DNA from 4 places in the Pseudomonas sp. GW821-FHT09D08 genome. Region 2 is predicted to be linked to each of the others. Evidence: predicted binding sites of a transcription regulator. Region 2 holds the regulator's gene; each other region holds the start of a gene.
The links. The regulator FliA, encoded in region 2, starts transcription of late flagellar genes. The targets are predictions, from matches to a motif close to CTAAAGTTTNNNNNNNNNNNGCCGNTAA.

Region 1: a site for FliA is predicted at 1,987-2,014, ahead of AC07OP_RS01525 (methyl-accepting chemotaxis protein). Genes of this name have one in related genera too.
Region 3: a site for FliA is predicted at 3,093-3,120, ahead of AC07OP_RS03670 (flagellar protein MotY). Genes of this name have one in related genera too.
Region 4: a site for FliA is predicted at 1,530-1,557, ahead of flgM (flagellar biosynthesis anti-sigma factor FlgM). Genes of this name have one in related genera too.

What each region holds. Positions count from the first base shown of each region.
Region 1 is NZ_JBWKOX010000001.1:371,151-376,150, forward strand. It holds gene AC07OP_RS01505 (LysR substrate-binding domain-containing protein) at 1-300, shown strand, start outside; gene AC07OP_RS01510 (MmcQ/YjbR family DNA-binding protein) at 297-659, shown strand; gene AC07OP_RS01515 (DUF1294 domain-containing protein) at 642-1,025, opposite strand; gene AC07OP_RS01520 (undecaprenyl-diphosphate phosphatase) at 1,022-1,852, opposite strand; gene AC07OP_RS01525 (methyl-accepting chemotaxis protein) at 2,082-3,716, shown strand; gene pnuC (nicotinamide riboside transporter PnuC) at 3,894-4,457, shown strand; gene AC07OP_RS01535 (AAA family ATPase) at 4,454-4,975, shown strand.
Region 2 is NZ_JBWKOX010000007.1:165,545-170,544, reverse strand. It holds gene flhA (flagellar biosynthesis protein FlhA) at 1-1, shown strand, start outside; gene flhF (flagellar biosynthesis GTPase FlhF) at 14-1,330, shown strand; gene fleN (flagellar synthesis regulator FleN) at 1,436-2,269, shown strand; gene fliA (RNA polymerase sigma factor FliA) at 2,266-3,006, shown strand; gene AC07OP_RS15045 (chemotaxis response regulator CheY) at 3,177-3,551, shown strand; gene AC07OP_RS15040 (protein phosphatase CheZ) at 3,570-4,358, shown strand; gene AC07OP_RS15035 (chemotaxis protein CheA) at 4,370-5,000, shown strand, end outside.
Region 3 is NZ_JBWKOX010000002.1:146,383-151,382, forward strand. It holds gene AC07OP_RS03660 (response regulator transcription factor) at 1-182, opposite strand, end outside; gene AC07OP_RS03665 (argininosuccinate synthase) at 774-1,991, opposite strand; gene AC07OP_RS03670 (flagellar protein MotY) at 2,121-3,029, opposite strand; gene pyrC (dihydroorotase) at 3,186-4,232, shown strand; gene rnt (ribonuclease T) at 4,229-4,903, shown strand; gene AC07OP_RS03685 (peroxiredoxin) at 4,970-5,000, opposite strand, start outside.
Region 4 is NZ_JBWKOX010000003.1:233,172-238,171, reverse strand. It holds gene AC07OP_RS07245 (flagellar brake protein) at 1-553, opposite strand, end outside; gene AC07OP_RS07240 (flagella synthesis protein FlgN) at 650-1,120, opposite strand; gene flgM (flagellar biosynthesis anti-sigma factor FlgM) at 1,169-1,492, opposite strand; gene flgA (flagellar basal body P-ring formation chaperone FlgA) at 1,634-2,398, opposite strand; gene AC07OP_RS07225 (chemotaxis protein CheV) at 2,491-3,423, shown strand; gene cheR (protein-glutamate O-methyltransferase CheR) at 3,465-4,292, shown strand; gene flgB (flagellar basal body rod protein FlgB) at 4,601-5,000, shown strand, end outside.

The DNA of each region.
Region 1 (5,000 bases), on a different contig from region 2:
ATCCTCGATCCCGAAGGCAACCCCCACGACCTGGTGATGGAAGCGCGCCTGGGCGTCGATGACTTCAACGTACGCAAGGCCAGCGCCATCATGGGCCTGGGCTTTACCGTGCTGCCGATGATGTACTGCGAAGAAGAACTGGCCAGCGGCCGGCTCGTACAGTTGCTGCCGGAGTGGTCATTGCCGGGCGGCTGGCTGCAGGCCGTCTACCCGCATCGCCGTGGCGTGCTGCCGGCGATTCGCGCCTGGATCGATTACCTGGAAGAAGGCTTCAAAAGCTGCGGAGACCGCCTGCTATGAAAATGACCGAAGCACAGGTCGCGACGTTCTGCCTGAGCCTGCCCGGCGCGCGGGAAGACTACAAATGGGGCGGCGTGCGGGTGTTCTCGATCGCCGGCAACAAGATGTTCGCCCTGCAGAATCTGCGCGGCGACTCGCTGGCGTTCAAGGTCGACAAGGAATTGTTCCTCGGCCATGTGGACCGTCCCGGCATCCACCCGGCGCCGTACCTGGCACGCGCGCAGTGGATCATCATGAACACGCCCTACCCGCTGGGCGCCGAGGAACTGCGTAGCCTGTTGCAGCGCTCCCACCAGTTGGTGGTGAGCAAACTGCCCAAGCGCACGCAGGTCGGGTTGCTGCTAGAGAACGGACAGTAGCGTGCCGCCGAGGAACAACTGGTCCAGCCAGAACACCTGATGCAGCAACACGATCACCCAGAACAGCACCTGGTAAGACACCTTGCGCGTCTTGTGCCGGAACACCTGCTGGGCAATCAGCGCCCCCGGCCAGCCGCCCGCCAGTTCCACGGCGTGGAGGATGTTTTCCGGAGTGCGCCAACTGTCGGTGCGAGCCTTGCGCTTGTCGCTCCAATACAGGAAAAACGCGATCACGCTGACCACCCCATAGGCCACCAGCGGGATCACGGTTTCGCCGCGTTGCCACACCAATACCGACCCCACCAGCGGCGCCGCGCACAGCAGCACAAAGATCGCCGCTTTCAAGCGCGGATGCTGAATCATCATGCCTTGGCCGCTGCCCAGTCGATCCAGCCGAATTGCCAGGTCGCCAGGATCAGCAGGCCGAACGCAATGCGGTACCAGGCGAACGCCGCGTAGCTATGACTGGCGATGAACTTGAGCAGGCCCTTGACCGCGATCATCGCGAAGATGAACGAGGTGACGAAGCCGATGGCGAACACCGGCAGGTCCGCCGGCTGGAACAGGTCGCGGTATTTGTAGCCCGAGTACACCGCCGCACCGACCATGGTCGGCATGGCCAGGAAGAACGAAAACTCGGTGGCGGTCTTGCGCGACAGGCCGAACAGCAGGCCGCCGATGATGGTCGAGCCGGAGCGCGACGTACCCGGGATCATCGCCAGGCACTGGGCAAAACCGACCTTGAGCGCGTCTTTCCAGGTGATGTCATCGACGCTTTCGGCGTGCACTTCATGCTCGCGGCGTTCGGCCCACAGCATGACAATGCCGCCGATCACCAACGCGGTGGCCACGGTGATCGGGTTGAACAGGTAATGGTGGATCAGGTCGGCAAAGATCACCCCCAGCACCACGGCGGGCAGGAACGCGATCAGCAGGTTGACCGTGAAGCGCTGGGCGTTGCGCTGGGTCGGCAAGCCGGTGACCACATCGAGGATCTTGCGCCGGAATTCCCAGACCACCGCAAGGATCGCACCCAGCTGGATGATGATGTTGAACGCCATGGCGCGTTCGCCGCCGAAGTCGAGCAAATCGGCGACGATAATCTGGTGTCCGGTGCTGGAGATCGGCAGGAACTCGGTAAGCCCCTCCACGACGCCAAGAATCAATGCCTGAATGGCGGTCCAAAAATCCATGCTTCCCCCAAAGGTCATGCGCGGTGGCATGCCTTATCAATCTTTTAATGGTTCACTGACGAGCGCACTCAAGTGCCCGGTGTTGACCATGGTCAATGCCGGCCTGCAAAAATTCTGTGAAAAATCAGGCAGTACTCAGGTTTTGCGATTTCAGGCCGAAAGCCTATCAGACAAGGCGTAAAAGTCGATGCGACGCCCACAATTATAAAAAGCCCGGAGTGACAGGACGATGAACAGTTTGCGCAATATGTCGATCAGCCGACGCCTCTGGATGATCCTGATCGTCGCCGTGCTGATGCTGATGGCCCTGGGTTTGCTGATGCTCAAGCAGATCCACGACGACCTGTACCAGGCCAAGCGCCAGCAGACCCAGCACGTGGTCCAGACCGCCAGCGGGATCCTGACGTTTTATCACAGCCTCGAAACCACCGGCGTGATGACCCGCGAAGCCGCGCAAAAACAAGCCCTGAGCGCGGTGCGCGGCTTGCGCTATGACCACGACGACTATTTCTGGATCAATGACCTCACCCCCGTGATGATCATGCACCCGGCCAACCCCAAGCTGGACGGCCAGAACCTCTCGGCCATCCGCGATCCCGACGGGTTTGCCGTGTTCAACGAGTTCGTGATCCTGGCCAAGGCCAAGGGGGCCGGCATCATCAACTACCGCTGGCCGAAGCCGGGTGCGGAGGCGCCGGTGGCGAAAACCTCGTATATCCAGTTGTTCGAGCCGTGGGGCTGGATCATCGGCTCCGGCGTGTACGTCGACGATGTGCAAGCCGAGTTCAGCGGCCAGGTATGGAAAACCTCGTTAATCGGCCTGGGCATCGCGCTGGTGATGGCCCTGCTGGTCTCGCTGATTGCCCGCAGCATCGTGCGCCCCCTGCAGGATGCGGTGAACGCCATGGGCAATATCGCCAGCGGCGAAAGCGACCTGACCCGCAGCCTCGATACCCACGGCCGCGACGAAGTCACCCAACTGTCCCAGCACTTCAACAGTTTCACGGCCAAGCTGCGCCAGGTCGTCAGCCAGTTGCAGGTGTGCGCCAACGCCCTGGGCCAGTCCTCCACGGAACTGGGCAACAACGCGACCCAGGCCCACGACCGCAGCCAGCAGCAGTCCCAGCAGATGGAACTGGTGGCCACCGCCATCAATGAAGTCACCTACGGCGTGCAGGACGTGGCCAAGAACGCCGAACACGCCGCCAGCGAAATGCGCGATGCCCAGGCCCAGGCCCAGCAAGGCCAGGTCAATATCGACAGCAGCCTGCAGCAGATCGACCAGCTCTCCACCACCATCAGCCAGGCCGTGGAAGTGATCCGCACCTTGTCCAGCGAAAGCACGCAGATCGGTGGTGTGTTGGAAGTGATCCGCTCCATCGCCGACCAGACCAACCTGCTGGCCCTCAACGCCGCCATCGAAGCGGCGCGCGCCGGGGAACAAGGCCGTGGTTTTGCCGTGGTGGCCGATGAAGTCCGCCTGCTGGCCCAGCGCACGCAAAAATCCACCGCCGAGATCCAGGCGATGATCGAGCGCCTGCAAGGTCACTCGGAAGCTGCGGTCAAGGTGATCAGCGACAGCCACAGCGCCTCGCAACTGACCATCGAACAAGCCGGCCAGGCCGGTGCCAGCCTTACCGCCATCGGCCAGGCGCTGCACAACCTCAACGGTTTGAATGCCTCGATTGCCAGCGCTACCCTGCAACAGGCCCATGTGGTGGAAGACATCAACCAGAACGTCACCCAGGCTGCGAGCCTGTCCCACAGCACCGCAATGGCGGCCGAGCAGTCCAACGTGGCCAGCGTGCATTTACGCGGGCTGAGCGAGCAGCTCGACGGCCTCTTGCGCCAGTTCAAGGTCTAACACTGCTCCAAATGTGGGAGGGGGCTTGCCCCCGATGGCGATACATCAGTCTGCATATGTGCAGCTGACCCTCCGCTATCGGGGCAAGCCCCCTCCCACATTTGCCTTACTGTGTTTTGAAGATTGCTGGCCTCTGGTTACAATCCCCGCCCTCTCCCACTCTCCCAAGGAACCGCCATGTCCGGGCTTGAACTGTTCGCCGCCGCCCTGGGGGTGATCGCTGTCTGGCTGACGGTCAAGCAAAACCCCTGGTGCTGGCCCATCGGCCTGGTGATGGTGTTGCTGTACACCTGGGTGTTCTATGACGTGAAGCTTTATTCCGACATGCTGCTGCAAGTGGTCTACGCCGCCCTGCAAGTCTACGGCTGGTGGCAGTGGACCCGCGCCGGCGAGGTCAGGCAAGGGCGTCAGGTCACCCGCCTGGGTTGGCCGGCAATCATGACCAGCATGGCCATCGGTGCGGTCGGCAGCCTGCTGCTGGGCGCTGCGATGGCGCACTGGACCGACGCTGCGCAACCCTGGCTGGATGCCGCCCTCACCGGTTTCAGCCTGGTGGCGCAACTGTGGATGGCGCAGAAACGCGTGCAATGCTGGCCGCTGTGGATTGCCGTGGACGTGATTTTTGTCGGACTGTTCCTCTACAAAGGCTTGTACCTCACCGCTGCGCTCTATGCCCTGTTCACCGTGATCGCCGTGCAAGGCTGGCGTGAATGGCGCGCCGACCCGGCGTTACGCGCATGAAGGTGGTGGTCCTGGCCGGTCCCGAGTCCAGCGGTAAAAGCTGGCTGGCTGCCGAGCTGCACGCGCATTTCGGTGGGCTGATGGTCGGTGAGTACGTGCGGTATTTCATCGACCGGCACCAGCGCGACACCCACCTGGGGGATATCCCGGCCATCGCCCACGGCCAACTGGCCTGGGAAGATGCCGCCCGCGCCCGGCAGCCGCGCCTGCTGGTCCTCGACACGCACCTGCTGACCAACAGACTCTGGAGCCAGACCCTGTTCGGCGACTACCCGGCATGGCTCGACGACGAACTGCTGGCGCGGCATTACGACCTGCACCTGCTGCTGTCGCCGGATGATGTGGAATGGACCGCCGACGGCCAGCGCTGCCAACCGGAACTGGCCGACCGCCAGGCGTTTTTCCAGGACAGCCTGGCGTGGATGCAGGCGCATCGACAGGCGGTGGTGGTCATCAGGGGGGGTTGGGAGGAGCGCCGCACCGCCGCGTTTGCTGCGGTAGAACAGCTGTTGTGGTGAGCGGGCTTGCCCCGCGCTGGGTGGC
Region 2 (5,000 bases):
AGGGTAGTGGGTTATGCAAGTTAAGCGTTTTTTCGCCGCCGATATGCGTCAGGCCATGAAACTGGTCCGCGATGAGCTGGGCGCCGATGCCGCGATTATCGGTAATCGTCGTATTGCCGGCGGTGTCGAGCTGACGGCTGCCCTGGACTACACCCCCTCGGCATTGGCGCCGCGTGTGCCGAACATGGAGCTCGAAGACGAGCTGCGCAAGACCGCTTCGCGCATCGTCTCGGCCCAGGCTGAGCTGAGCATGCGTGGCGACAGCGATGCCACCACCAATCGCCAGTTGTTCGCCGGCCTGCCGCTGACCGCCGCCGAGCCGCTGGTTGAGCCAACGTTCATCGAACCGCCACGTCCTGCCGCGCCAGCCCCGGCCGCCGCAGTCGACCAGCGCGTCTTCGACTCGATGCGTTTTGAACTCAACGGTCTGCGCGAGCTGCTGGAAGTGCAACTGGGCTCGCTGGCCTGGACCCAACTGCAAGGCAGCAAACCGCACCAGGCCAACCTCTGGCGCCGCCTGCAACGCATCGGCCTGTCCGGCCCGTTGTCCCGCGACCTGCTGGCCCTGACCACCGAAATCGAAGAGCCTCGCCAGGCCTGGCGCATGTTGCTGGCCCACTTGGCGCGGATGATCGCCACCCCGGAAATCGAACCCCTGGAAGAGGGCGGTGTGATCGCCATGGTCGGCCCTGCCGGCATGGGTAAGACCACCACCCTGGCCAAGCTGGCGGCGCGCTATGTGCTCAAGTACGGCGCGAATAACATCGCGCTGGTGAGCATGGACAGCTACCGCATCGGCGCCCAGGAACAGCTCAAGACCCTGGGCCGTATCCTCAATGTGCCGGTCACCCATGTCGATCCGGGCCAGTCCCTGGCCAACGCGCTCGATCCGTTGCTGCGCAAGCGCGTGGTGCTGATCGACACCGCCGGCCTGCAGGCCAGCGATCCGGCGTTGCGCCTGCAACTGGAAAGCCTGGCGGGGCGTGGCATCAAGTCGAAAAATTACCTGGTGCTTGCAACCACCAGCCAGAAACAGGTTCTTACCGCTGCGTACCATAGCTACAAGCGTTGCGGTCTGGCCGGCTGCATCCTGACTAAACTGGATGAAACCGCCAGCCTGGGCGAAGTGTTGAGCCTGGCTATCAGCCATGAACTACCGGTTGCCTACCTGACCGACGGGCCGCGGATCCCGGATGATTTGCATCTGCCGCGCCGTCATCAGCTGGTCAGCCGCGCCGTCAGCGTGCAAATGCAAGAAGAGCCTAGCGAGGAAGCGATGGCCGATATGTTCGCCGACCTTTACCACAACCCGGCAAAACGGGTGGGTTGAGGTGCGATGAACACCGTGAAATGTACCTACATCGATGGTCTGCAAGCGATTCACGCGGCCAAGCCATGTAGCCTGCGTCTAAGCAAGACAAGGTAAAGAAATAAAATGGGCAGCATGCATCCCGTACAGGTGATCGCGGTGACCGGCGGCAAAGGTGGCGTCGGGAAAACTAACGTGTCAGTGAATTTGTCCCTGGCCCTGGCAGAGCTTGGCCGTCGCGTCATGCTGCTGGATGCTGACCTGGGGCTGGCGAACGTCGACGTTCTGCTGGGACTGACGCCCAAACATACCCTGGCCGATGTGATCGAGGGGCGCTGTGAGCTGCGCGACGTGCTGCTCCAGGGCCCTGGCGGGATCCGCATCGTGCCGGCCGCCTCCGGTACCCAGAGCATGGTGCACCTGAGCCCGGCGCAGCATGCCGGCCTGATCCAGGCATTCAGTGACATTGGCGACAACCTCGACGTGCTGGTGATCGACACCGCCGCCGGGATCGGCGAGTCCGTGGTCAGCTTTGTGCGCGCGGCGCAGGAAGTCTTGCTGGTGGTCTGCGATGAACCCACCTCGATCACCGACGCCTACGCCCTGATCAAACTGCTTAACCGTGACTACGGCATGAACCGCTTCCGCGTCCTGGCCAACATGGCCCAGAGCCCGCAGGAAGGCCGCAACCTGTTCGCCAAGTTGACCAAGGTCACGGATCGCTTTCTCGATGTCGCCTTACAATACGTCGGTGCAGTTCCCTACGACGAGTGTGTACGCAAGGCTGTGCAAAAGCAGCGTGCAGTCTACGAAGCGTTCCCTCGTTCCAAGTGCGCATTGGCGTTCAAGGCTATTGCCCAGAAGGTCGATACCTGGCCGTTGCCTGCCAACCCTCGGGGGCATCTGGAGTTTTTCGTCGAGCGATTGGTGCATCAGACGAGTGCAGGACCGGTGCTATGACAGCGAACGGCTATAACGCTTACAAGAAATCTGCCCGTGACAGCCAGGGCGAGTTGATCGAGCGCTATGCGCCACTGGTCAAGCGCATCGCCTATCACCTGCTGGCACGCCTGCCCGCCAGCGTCCAGGTCGAAGACCTGATCCAGGCGGGCATGATCGGCCTGCTCGAAGTGTCGACCAAGTACGACGCGAGCAAGGGCGCGAGCTTCGAGACGTATGCGGGTATCCGCATCCGTGGCGCGATGCTCGACGAAGTGCGCAAGGGTGACTGGGCGCCGCGTTCGGTGCACCGCAATACACGCATGGTCAGTGACGCAATTCGTGCAATTGAAGCAAAAACCGGTCGCGACGCTAAAGATCACGAAGTTGCGGCCGAACTCCAATTGAGTCTCGACGATTATTACGGGATTTTGAACGATACCTTGGGCAGCCGCCTGTTCAGTTTCGACGACCTGTTACAGGACGGCGAACACGAAGGGCTGCACGAGGACGGCGCGAGCGCGCATATGGAGCCGTCCCGTGACCTGGAAGATGAGCGTTTCCAGGGCGCGTTGGCGGACGCCATTGCCAACTTGCCGGAGCGCGAGCGGTTGGTGTTGGCGCTGTACTACGACGAAGAGCTGAACCTCAAGGAAATCGGTGAGGTCCTGGGGGTCAGCGAATCCCGTGTCAGCCAGTTGCATAGCCAGTGCGCGGCCCGCTTGCGGGGGCGTCTGGGAGAGTGGCGAGCGCGCTGACAGGCAGTGTGGGGAGCATTGCAAAGCGATACCGCGAAGGTGATAGGCCTTCGCGGGCTCGGGCCGTGGTGCCCTTGGCAGTCCTTTTTGTGTAATGCCTGTTGATTGAAATGGCGCGTCCAGGTGCTGGGCGCGTTTAAGACTGCTTGGAGGTCGAATTGGACAAGAACATGAAAATCCTCATCGTTGATGACTTCTCAACGATGCGGCGGATCATAAAAAACCTGTTGCGTGACCTTGGGTTCACAAACACGGTCGAGGCGGATGACGGTCTGACGGCGATTCCGATCCTCAACAGCGGGAGCATCGACTTTCTGGTAACGGACTGGAACATGCCGGGCATGACCGGCATCGACTTGTTGCGCCACGTGCGTGCCGACGAAAAATTGCGCAGCCTTCCCGTGTTGATGGTGACCGCCGAAGCCAAGCGTGAACAGATCATCGAAGCCGCCCAGGCCGGGGTCAACGGTTACGTGGTCAAACCATTCACTGCACAGGCCTTGAAAGAGAAGATCGAAAAGATCTTCGAACGCATCCACGGCTGATGCCATCGCGGGGGAGCTATGGAGCATAAAGAAACGTCACAGGGAGACTTTGAGTCGACCCTGAAAAAGCATGCTCACCAGTTGGTTGACAGCCTTGAAAAAGGCCAGTTCGGCGACGCGGTGCAGTTGATCCATGAGCTCAACCAGACCCGTGACCGAGGCCTGTACCAGGAAGTGGGCAAGCTCACACGCGAGCTGCACAGCGCGATCGTCAATTTCCAGATTGACCCGCACATGCCCCAGGCCGAAGAGATTTCGCAGATCACCGACGCCACCGAACGCCTGTCCTATGTGGTCAGGCTGACCGAGGCGGCGGCTAACCGCACCATGGACCTGGTGGAAAACGCCACGCCCCTGGTCAACGGCATGGCCACGGAAGCCCACGCCCTGAGCGTTGACTGGGGCCGCTTCATGCGCCGTGAAGTCGGTGCGGAAGAGTTTCGTGAGCTGGCCCGTCGGGTCGAAGGGTTCTTGTCACGCAGCGAGCAGGAAAACCGCATGGTTTCCAGCAACCTCAATGACATTCTGCTCGCCCAGGATTACCAGGACCTGACCGGTCAGGTGATCAAGCGTGTGACCCAGTTGGTCACCGAAGTGGAAAGCAACCTGCTCAAATTGGTACTCATGGCCGGCCAGGTCGACCGTTTTGCCGGCATCGAACATGACCGCGAAGCGATCCTCTCTGAAAAAGATCCACAAAAACATCTCGCCAAGGGTGAAGGTCCGCAGATTCATGCCGATAAACGTGAAGACGTTGTGTCAGGTCAGGATGACGTAGATGACCTGTTATCCAGTTTAGGCTTCTAAGGAGCACCCACATGAGCTTCGGCGCCGATGAAGAGATCCTTCAGGATTTCCTTGTAGAGGCCGGCGAAATTTTAGAGCAACTGTCCGAACAACTGGTCGAGCTGGAAAGCCGCCCGGATGATGCGAACCTGCTCAATGCAATTTTTCGCGGTTTTCATACTGTAAAAGGGGGCGCCGGCTTCCTCCAGCTCCATGAGCTGGTGGAGTGCTGCCACATCGCCGAGAACGTGTTCGACATCCTGCGCAAGGGTGAGCGTCACGTTGATTCGGAGTTGATGGACGTGATTCTCGAAGCACTGGATGCGGTCAACGGCATGTTCAGCGAAGTGCGCGAGCGTGCCCCGATCACCGCAGCCACTCCGGAACTGCTGGCCGCCCTGGCGCGCTATGCCGAGCCGGCCGACACCTCGGCAGCGCCGGTGGTCGAAGCCGTACCGGAACCAGTGGCGGAGCCTGAAGCGGATGTGACGGACAGCGAGTTCGAGCAACTGCTCAGTTCCCTCAGTGCCGTCAAGGCCGAAGCCGAAGCGCCGGCTGCGGTTGCCCCGGCTGCCGCGCCGACCAGCGAGGACATTACCGACGCTGAGTTCGAGTCCCTGCTCGATCAATTGCACGGCAAGGGCCAGTTCGCCGCCGACGCCG
Region 3 (5,000 bases), on a different contig from region 2:
CCATCGAGCTTGGGAATCCCAATATCCAGTATGACAATGTCCGGCATATGCTCCCGCGCAAGTTGCAATGCATCGACACCGTTATTGGTCTCGGCAACGACCTCATAACCATGACGTTCCATTAGCATACGCACAGCAAGACGAATGACGGGATGATCATCTACGATCAGCACTTTATTCATGAGAAAGTCCAATTTCGCTGTTCGAATTATTTAGAGCAAACACAATAGCCTAGTCGTTTCCTAGTTGGCATAGCGCTCCCCCCCGAGCAACAGCAAGCAGAGACCCAACCCACAGCGATAAAGGAAATTCCCTACAAAAAAACACCGATTCAGATGTTTCCAGTTTTATGGAGCCTTTCAGAACTTTCCGGGGCATCACATATTTTGAGTGAAATTTCCAAGGTCCCCAGGGGATAAGGTAAACGTGCCGCACACCACTATCAGGAAATGCCCCTTGCCCGTCGACTGCAGGTACCGGAGCTGGCAGAGAAAAATCGGTAGTTTCAGTTCCATTCAACATATTTATTTACTTCCATATTTCCTACAGTATTTTTTACTTCTTACGTACTCCTCGCACCTATATGAGTGAATTATCTGTAAGACTGGTTCCTACATAAATGATAAAAAATCATTCGCCCGGCAAAAAAACCAGCAATCCAATAGTTGGATCACCAATTAAACAAGTTTAAACAGCGTGGACTTAATCAAAATACCAGGCCAAAAAAAATGGCCCCTTGAAAAAGGGGCCATTTTTTACAACGAGCTAAACACTCAGAACAACGAGCGACCTTTGTTGGCAGCAATGCGCATGCGCAATGCATTCAACTTGATAAAGCCCGCTGCGTCGGCCTGGTTGTAGGCGCCGCCATCTTCTTCGAAGGTGGCGATGTTGGCGTCGAACAGCGAGTCATCGGACTTGCGGCCAGTAACAATCACATTGCCCTTGTACAATTTCAGACGCACAACACCGTTCACGTGGGCCTGGGAGGCGTCGATCATCTGTTGCAGCATCAGACGCTCAGGGCTCCACCAGTAGCCGGTATAGATCAGGCTGGCGTACTTGGGCATCAACTCGTCTTTGAGGTGAGCCACTTCACGGTCCAGGGTGATGGACTCGATGGCGCGGTGAGCACGCAGCATGATAGTGCCGCCCGGGGTTTCATAGCAGCCACGGGACTTCATGCCCACATAGCGGTTCTCGACGATGTCGAGGCGGCCGATACCGTGCTCGCCACCGATACGGTTCAAGGTCGCCAATACGGTGGCCGGGGTCATCTCGACGCCGTCCAGCGCGACGATGTCGCCATTACGGTAGGTCAGTTCCAGGTACTGCGGCTTGTCTGGAGCGTTCTCCGGGGAGACGGTCCATTTCCACATGTCTTCTTCGTGCTCGGTCCAGGTGTCTTCCAGCACGCCGCCTTCATAGGAGATGTGCAGCAGGTTGGCGTCCATCGAGTACGGGGACTTCTTCTTGCCATGACGCTCGATCGGGATCGCGTGCTTTTCAGCGTAATCCATCAGCTTTTCACGGGACAGCAGGTCCCATTCACGCCACGGGGCAATCACTTTCACACCAGGCTTGAGCGCGTAGGCACCCAGTTCGAAACGCACCTGGTCGTTGCCCTTGCCGGTAGCGCCATGGGAAATGGCATCAGCGCCGGTTTCGTTGGCGATTTCGATCAGGCGCTTGGCGATCAGCGGACGTGCGATGGAAGTACCCAGCAGGTACTCGCCTTCGTAGACGGTGTTGGCGCGAAACATCGGGAAGACGAAATCGCGGACGAATTCTTCGCGCAGGTCGTCAATGTAGATCTCTTTCACGCCCATGGCTTGCGCCTTGGCACGTGCAGGTTCGACCTCTTCGCCCTGACCCAGGTCAGCGGTGAAGGTCACCACTTCACAGTTATAAGTATCCTGCAGCCACTTGAGGATCACCGAAGTGTCCAGGCCGCCGGAATACGCGAGAACGACCTTGTTTACGTCGGCCATGCCATCACTCCACGGGGTTGTACGGAAAGGCGTCGATTCTACCGATCAAAACCGTGAATTTACAGGGGCGCGACAGCAAATGAAGATAAAGCGACAGATTATGTCGAGCGAGCGACCGATGGTCGCACGTCAGGAGGTGTGTGCCGGGTTGCTCGGGCCCGTGGCCTGGGGGGCCGGTTTCTCAGGGGCAGCCACGCGTTCGAGCTGAATATTCACACGGCGATTACGGGCCCGGTTGGCGGCAGTGGTGTTGGGCGCCAAGGGGTAGCTTTCACCATGGAACCGCAGAGTGATCTGAGACTCAGGAATACCGTTGGCCTTGAAGTAGTCCATCACCGCCAGCGCACGACGGCGTGAAACATCACGGTTGCTCAGGCGATTGCCGCTGTTGTCCGAGTGGCCGTTCAATTCGATATGGTTGACGGTAGGGTCCGCCTTCATGAATTCGAGAATCACCGCCAGCTTCTGCTTTGCCGCAGCGTCCAGCTCGATGCCGCCACCGGGGAAGCCCACTTCGGTCTGCTTGACCTGATCGTAATTCATCGGCAGCAGCTTGGCCGTGCACAGCTGATAGTCGCTGTAGGCCTTGTTGAATTTCACCGGCAGCAGGCGAATCTCCGAATAGCCACCCTCGCGTCCATAGTGACGCACCGTGGGCGAGCGTCCATCGAGCAAACCGTTGAAGAGACGCCCGGCCTGGGCCTGAGAGCTGTTGAACAGCACATCACCGCTGCCGGCACGTACGGCGCCGAGATTGATGTCACCCCGACCGGGCTGCCAGGGGGCTGCGGCGGCCAACAAGGTGGCCGACCCTGCGCCCAGCGACCCGTTATAGGCTTTCAGACGAAACGTCGCCTGCTCGCCGGCCCGGCGCACGAACTCACCCGAACCGAAGTCGGTGATCGGTTGGCTCAGGCGGCACTCGAACTTGTCCCCCTCCACCTTCCACTCAATGTTCTCCAGACGCGTCTGGAACGTGAGGGCCATAGCAGGCAGGCTGGCGAACACACTGAGCAGGGCTAGATAATGCTGGCGCACGGGAGGCTCCACTGGTTTCTACAACACTTCAAAGCGTCATACATCGATAAGGCATACGAAAGGCTATCGGATGCATCCTGCAAAACTTGATAGCGAGTGCCTGCAAGAGTCTTTTCCGGTAGCATTCCCACCAGATTGACCCGCCTGGAATCCCCAATGTCCGACCGCCTGACCCTGCTGCGTCCCGACGACTGGCATATTCATCTTCGCGATGGTGCTGCGTTGCCCCAAACCGTGGCCGATGTAGCGCGTACGTTTGGCCGCGCCATCATCATGCCTAACCTGGTACCACCGGTGCGTAACGCCGCCGAAGCCGACGCCTATCGCCAGCGCATCCTCGCTGCACGGCCGGCCGGCAGCCGCTTCGAACCGTTGATGGTGCTCTACCTCACCGATCGCACCCAGCCCGAAGAAATTCGCCAGGCCAAGGCCAGCGGTTTCGTGCACGCCGCCAAGCTGTACCCGGCCGGCGCGACCACCAACTCCGATTCCGGCGTGACCAGTATCGACAAGATCCTGCCGGCCATCGAAGCCATGGCCGAAGTCGGCATGCCGCTGCTGATCCACGGTGAAGTCACCCGTGGCGACGTGGACGTGTTCGATCGCGAGAAAATCTTCATCGACGAGCACATGCGCCGCGTAGTCGAGCTGTTCCCGACCCTCAAGGTGGTGTTCGAGCACATCACCACGGCCGATGCCGTGCAGTTCGTCACCGAGGCCTCGGCCAACGTTGGCGCAACCATCACCGCCCATCACCTGCTGTACAACCGCAACCACATGTTGGTGGGCGGGATTCGGCCGCACTTCTATTGCCTGCCGATCCTCAAGCGCAACACCCACCAGGTGGCCTTGCTGGATGCCGCGACCAGCGGTAATCCGAAATTCTTCCTCGGCACCGACTCTGCGCCCCACGCCCAGCACGCCAAGGAAGCGGCATGCGGTTGTGCCGGTTGCTACACCGCGTTCGCCGCCATCGAGCTGTATGCCGAAGCGTTCGAACAGCGCAACGCCCTGGATAAACTCGAAGGTTTCGCCAGCCTCAATGGCCCGCGATTCTACGGCCTGCCGGCGAATACCGACCGTATCACCCTGGTCCGTGAAGACTGGACCGCCCCCGCCAGCCTGCCATTTGGCGAGCTGACCGTTATCCCGCTGCGCGCCGGTGAAACACTGCGCTGGCGCCTGCTGGAGGAAAGCAAGTGAGTGAAGACCATTACGATGACGACCAGGAACACGGTGGCGGTGGTGGTTCGCGCCATCCGATGGCCGAACGTTTCCGCGGCTACCTGCCTGTCGTTGTCGACGTAGAAACCGGCGGCTTCAATTGCGCCACCGATGCACTGCTGGAAATCGCCGCAACGACTATCGGCATGGACGAACAGGGCTTTGTGTATCCGGAGCACACCCACTTCTTCCGCGTCGAGCCGTTTGAAGGTGCCAATATCGAAGCGGCAGCCCTGGAGTTCACCGGGATCAAACTGGATCACCCCCTGCGCATGGCCGTCAGCGAAGAGGCGGCACTCACCGATATCTTCCGTGGCGTACGCAAGGCCTTGAAGGCCAATGGCTGCAAGCGCGCGATCCTGGTCGGGCATAACAGCAGCTTCGACCTGGGCTTCCTCAACGCCGCCGTGACGCGGCTGGACATGAAGCGCAATCCGTTCCACCCGTTCTCCAGTTTCGACACCGCCACCCTTGCTGGTCTGGCCTATGGCCAGACGGTATTAGCCAAGGCCTGCCAGGCGGCCGGCATCGACTTCGACGGTCGCGAAGCCCACTCGGCACGCTACGACACCGAGAAGACCGCCGAGCTGTTCTGCGGCATCGTCAACCGCTGGAAGCAGATGGGCGGCTGGGAAGACTTCGGCGACTGAGGTCAAATCCCGCGCACAAAAAAACCGGCCTTCTCAGGCCGGTTTTTTTTGTCCCGCGAATCCGGCTTACAGCTTGCCAGCGTTCTCGGTCAGGTAA
Region 4 (5,000 bases), on a different contig from region 2:
AACGGTCGTAGACCTGGCCCAGTTGCAGGCGCTCGGAAATATCGCCTTCAAAACGCAACTTGCAGCCGGTGGCGGAAATATCCAGCAGTTTGCCGTTGATCGGCAGCTGAAGCTTCTCGCCGCCCAGCTCAATATTCACCAGTTGCGCCAGCTTCAACGCGGCGCGGAAGGCATTGCGGCGCTGGTGGTAGACAACCTCGCCCGGCAGGCTGCCGGTGTAGATACGGTGGCCGTCTTTTTCGCTGATGGTCAAGGTGCCATTGCTTTCCCAGGCGACGCGTACGCCATCATGGAAACCTTCGATGCGAAAGGGTTCGCCGTTTTCGAGGTGGCGCTCGCCGTCGCGGGGGATCATTTCGTCCAGCGCCAGCGTGTTGCTGTCGCGGTTAACGTCCACCAGGTAGCTCTGGAAGCGCTGGCTGCGTTCATGGAAAGTGATGATCAGCGGGTCATGGCTGTCTTGCAGCATCCGCAAGGTGCCGGCGATTTCCAGAGGCGTGGTGAGGACCTTGGGTGGCTGCGGGGCATCTTCCGCATTAAGGGCGTTGAACACGGTTCTTCCATCTCCAGACAAAATACGACTACACGCAAGAACCGGCATTTTGCCAGCATGTGGCGGGCCTTGGATAGGCCGCGCTGTAAACCGGTGTCAGGCTTGGCTGCGGGTGCTTGGCTTGACCAGGCGAGAGGTGGAGCCCTGGGCGTTATAGAGTGCCGGAGGCTCTCCGCCGTGGAGTATACGCAACTGGTTGGCGGTCGTGGCTTGCTGAAGCTGGATCGACTGACCGTTAAGCAGGTTGGCTTCCTGGCACTGGGCGAGCAATTGGTTGAGTTCTTTGCTCTGGCTCAGCAGTTGATCGCCGACCGAGGAGTGGCTGGCCAATTGCGCCAGGCCGTCGTGGTCTGCCGGCAGGCCGAGGCTGATGAGGATCTGGCTGCGTTTTTTGCCGTGCTGTTCCAGCAGGACGATCAACGACTGCTTGCGTGCCAGAATTTCTTCCAGCAGCGGCATGTCCCGGCCATAGAGGGCCAGTGATTCTTCTTTGAGCAGCTCGAGCAATTGTTGCGTCGGCGCTAGATCATCAATGATCAGTTGAAGCAAATGTTCGTCGTGATGCATGGCTGGCCTTGGGTTTTAAGCGTCCAAAAGCCCTGCGCAGGCCTTTGCCTAGCGCTCGGCTTCGAAGTTAAGCAGCTTGCTGGCTACACGGTTGCTGTCGACTTTATAGCTGCCATCGGCGATCGCCTGTTTCAATTCGGCCACGCGGGCTTTATTGACTACCGGTTGGTCGCGCAGCGAGTCAGTGACCTTCTGCAACTGTTGAGCCTCATTGCTCAGGTGTACGGATTCCCCGCTTTGGCTGGCACTGGCCTGTTCTGCCTTGGCGGGCAGCGCCGGGGCCTTGGCTTCTACGCTGTCCTTGGGACTGGTGGTGCGCGTAGTGCCTGACGTCGTCGGGGTGTTATTCAAACGGCTGAAATCGATGACCATGATAAAAAAACCTCTGGGTATTTGGACGCTTGCCATGTTTTCGGCCATACCCGGACAAACTTTAGGCGCGAATGACAATAAATCTCCGCACGGGGCCTCTCGTGCACAGTGTAGGAAAACCCAGCGTCCTGTACCAGTAATCTATAAAGCGACCTCGACTTGCCCTGGGGCTGTTACTCGCGCCTTGATCACGCGGTTGGAGTTGAGGTTCTTGACGCGAATCTGTTCGCTCATGCCGCCGTTGGACAGCGCTTCGCCCGGCATTTTCACATTCAAGCCGCCGCTGCTCGCGGAAATCACCACCTGGTCGCCCTTGCGGATGACCTCCGCCTGTTCCAGGTGCACCAGGGTAATCACCTGGTCGGTGACCACTGGTCGGGTCAATCTCTGCCCGATGGCCTGGTCCAGGGATGTCAGGTAGCCCTGGCTGATCTGGCTGATGTCGCGCTCACGCAGTACGACATCCTCGAAATCGATGATGGCCGTGCGCTTCAGCGGGCGGGCAACCACCACCACATCACGGAACAATTTGACCTGAGCCGGTACGAACACGGTCCAGGGCGAGGCACCTTCGCAGCGTACCTTTACCGTTACGCGCCCGATCGGTTGGGCGGGACTTTCCAGGGTCGCTGTCAATTCCTTGTCGCACATCGGCATGCGCAGACGCGGGTCCAACTGGTTGACCTGGATTTCATAACGCCCCGGCGTCTGTGTGGTTGCCAGATAATCTTCTACAGTGAACTCAAGAAAGCCTTGGGTGACGCCGATAAGTAGATCAGGCAAGGTGACGTTCTCTGCACGGGCCGTGGTGCCCAGGCTGAAGGCAAGCAGCGCCAACGGTACGCAGAGCAATCTGCAAAACCGTGTCAGGTGAAGGCGTCGGGAAACTGTCGTTGTAATGTCCATAATTGAACAAATAGCAAAGCTCGTGCCGTTTTAGTGTTGGGGCGCGCCGCCCTTGTAGGTATAGCCAAAGGTTTTAGCGTAGGAGTCATGGCATGGCAGGAGTAATGGATTCAGTAAACCAGCGCACACAGCTGGTAGGGCAGAATCGCCTGGAGTTGCTGCTGTTTCGCCTGGATGGCAAGCAGTTGTATGGCATCAACGTATTCAAGGTGCGGGAAGTGCTGCAATGTCCCAAGCTGACGATCATGCCCAAGTCCAGTCCGGTGGTGTGCGGTGTGGCGAATATTCGTGGTGCGACTATCCCGATTCTTGACCTGGCCCTGGCCACCGGTTCGGCTGGCCTGCAGGATCGCGAGAACCCGTTCGTGATCATTACCGAGTACAACACCAAGACCCAGGGTTTCCTGGTGCGCTCGGTGGAACGCATCGTCAACATGAACTGGGAAGAGATCCATCCGCCGCCCAAGGGCACTGGTCGCGATCACTACCTCACGGCGGTGACGCGGGTCGATAACCAGTTGGTGGAGATCATCGACGTGGAGAAGATCCTCGCCGAAGTGGCGCCCACCTCGGAATCGATTTCCGTGGGCGTGGTCGACGCCGAAACGGCGCACAAGGCGGTCTCGCTGCGTGTGCTGACGGTGGATGACTCCTCGGTGGCGCGTAAACAGGTGACTCGCTGCCTGCAAACCGTCGGCGTGGACGTTGTCGCCCTCAATGACGGGCGTCAGGCATTGGATTACCTGCGTAAGCTGGTGGATGAAGGCAAGAAGCCGGAAGAAGAATTCTTGATGATGATCTCTGACATCGAGATGCCGGAAATGGACGGCTATACCCTCACTGCAGAGATACGCAGCGATCCACGCATGCAAAAACTGCATATCATCCTGCATACTTCGTTGTCGGGCGTATTCAATCAGGCGATGGTCAAGAAAGTCGGTGCCGATGACTTCCTGGCCAAATTCCGCCCTGATGACCTGGCATCCCGGGTAGTCGACCGGATCAAGGCAGCAGATCACGGCTAGGGTTTTCCCCTGGCGGTCATACGATTTTAGAGGCGGTATCAGTGTCTACGGGTAATTTGGATTTTGAACAGTTCCGGGTCTTCCTGGAAAAAGCCTGTGGCATATTGCTCGGTGAAAACAAGCAATACCTGGTATCCAGCCGTCTTAACAAACTGATGGAGCAGCAGGGTATCAAGTCCCTGGGCGAGTTGGTTCAGCGGATCCAGGGGCAGCCGCGCAGTGGCCTTAAGGAGATGGTGGTCGATGCCATGACCACCAACGAAACCCTGTGGTTTCGCGATACCTACCCCTTTGAAGTGCTCAAGAGCAAAGTGCTGCCGGAGGCGATCAAGGCCAGCCCGGGCCAGCGCCTGCGTATCTGGTCGGCCGCCTGCTCTTCGGGTCAGGAACCGTACTCGATTTCGATGTCCATCGATGAGTTCGAGCGGACCAACATGGGCCAGCTTAAAGCCGGGGCGCAGATTGTCGCCACCGACCTGTCCGGCACCATGCTCACCAACTGCAAGACCGGTGAGTACGACAGCCTCGCCCTGGGCCGTGGCTTGTCCCAGGAACGTTTGCAACGCTACTTCGACCCGAAAGGGGCAGGGCGTTGGGCGGTCAAGGCGCCGATCAAGAACCGTGTGGAGTTTCGCTCGTTCAACCTGCTCGACAGCTACGCCAGCCTGGGCAAGTTCGACATGGTGTTCTGCCGCAACGTGCTGATCTACTTTTCGGCCGAGGTGAAGAAAGACATCCTGTTGCGCATCCACGGCACCCTCAAGCGTGGCGGCTACCTGTTCCTCGGTGCATCCGAGGCGCTCAATGGTTTGCCGGATCACTTCCAGATGGTGCAATGCAGCCCTGGGATCATCTACCAGGCGAAATAATCAGGCCAAATAATAATGTGGGAGGGGGCTTGCGCCCCGATAGCGGTGTATCAGTGATAGAGACATCAACTGATCAGCCGCTATCGGGGGCAAGCCTCCTCCCACATTTGTTTCTGCGGCAAAGTTGAAGAAAGCGGCAACTCCCCATTGCCGCTTTACTGGCGCCACGCGGAAACCCGTTGCCGCTTTTCTGGCATTGCCGCCGGCAAGCTCCTCGCAACCCCTTGATTTACGGGGGTATCAGATATTGGCATGCGCCTTGCTATAACCCTGTTAACGAACAGCAGGTCAGCCTAAAGGTTTCCGCCATGAGCATCAGCTTCGATAAAGCGCTCGGTATCCACGAACAAGCCCTGGGCTTCCGCGCCCAGCGTGCTGAAGTCCTGGCCAACAACATTGCCAACGCCGATACCCCGAACTACAAGGCTCGGGACCTGGATTTCTCTGCCGTGCTCGCCGCACAGCAGGACAAGACCAAGAACGGCACCTTCGCCTTGAATATGACCAACAGCCGTCATATCGAAGCGCAAGGCCTGAGCAGTGGGGACGAGTCGCTGCTGTATCGCACGCCGATGCAGCCGTCGATCGACCAGAACACCGTCGACGCCCAGCTGGAGCAATCGGCCTATGCCGAGAACTCGGTGAACTTTCAGGCCAGCTTTACCCTGCTCAACAGTAAATTCAAAGGGCTGATGTCAGCCCTGCGTG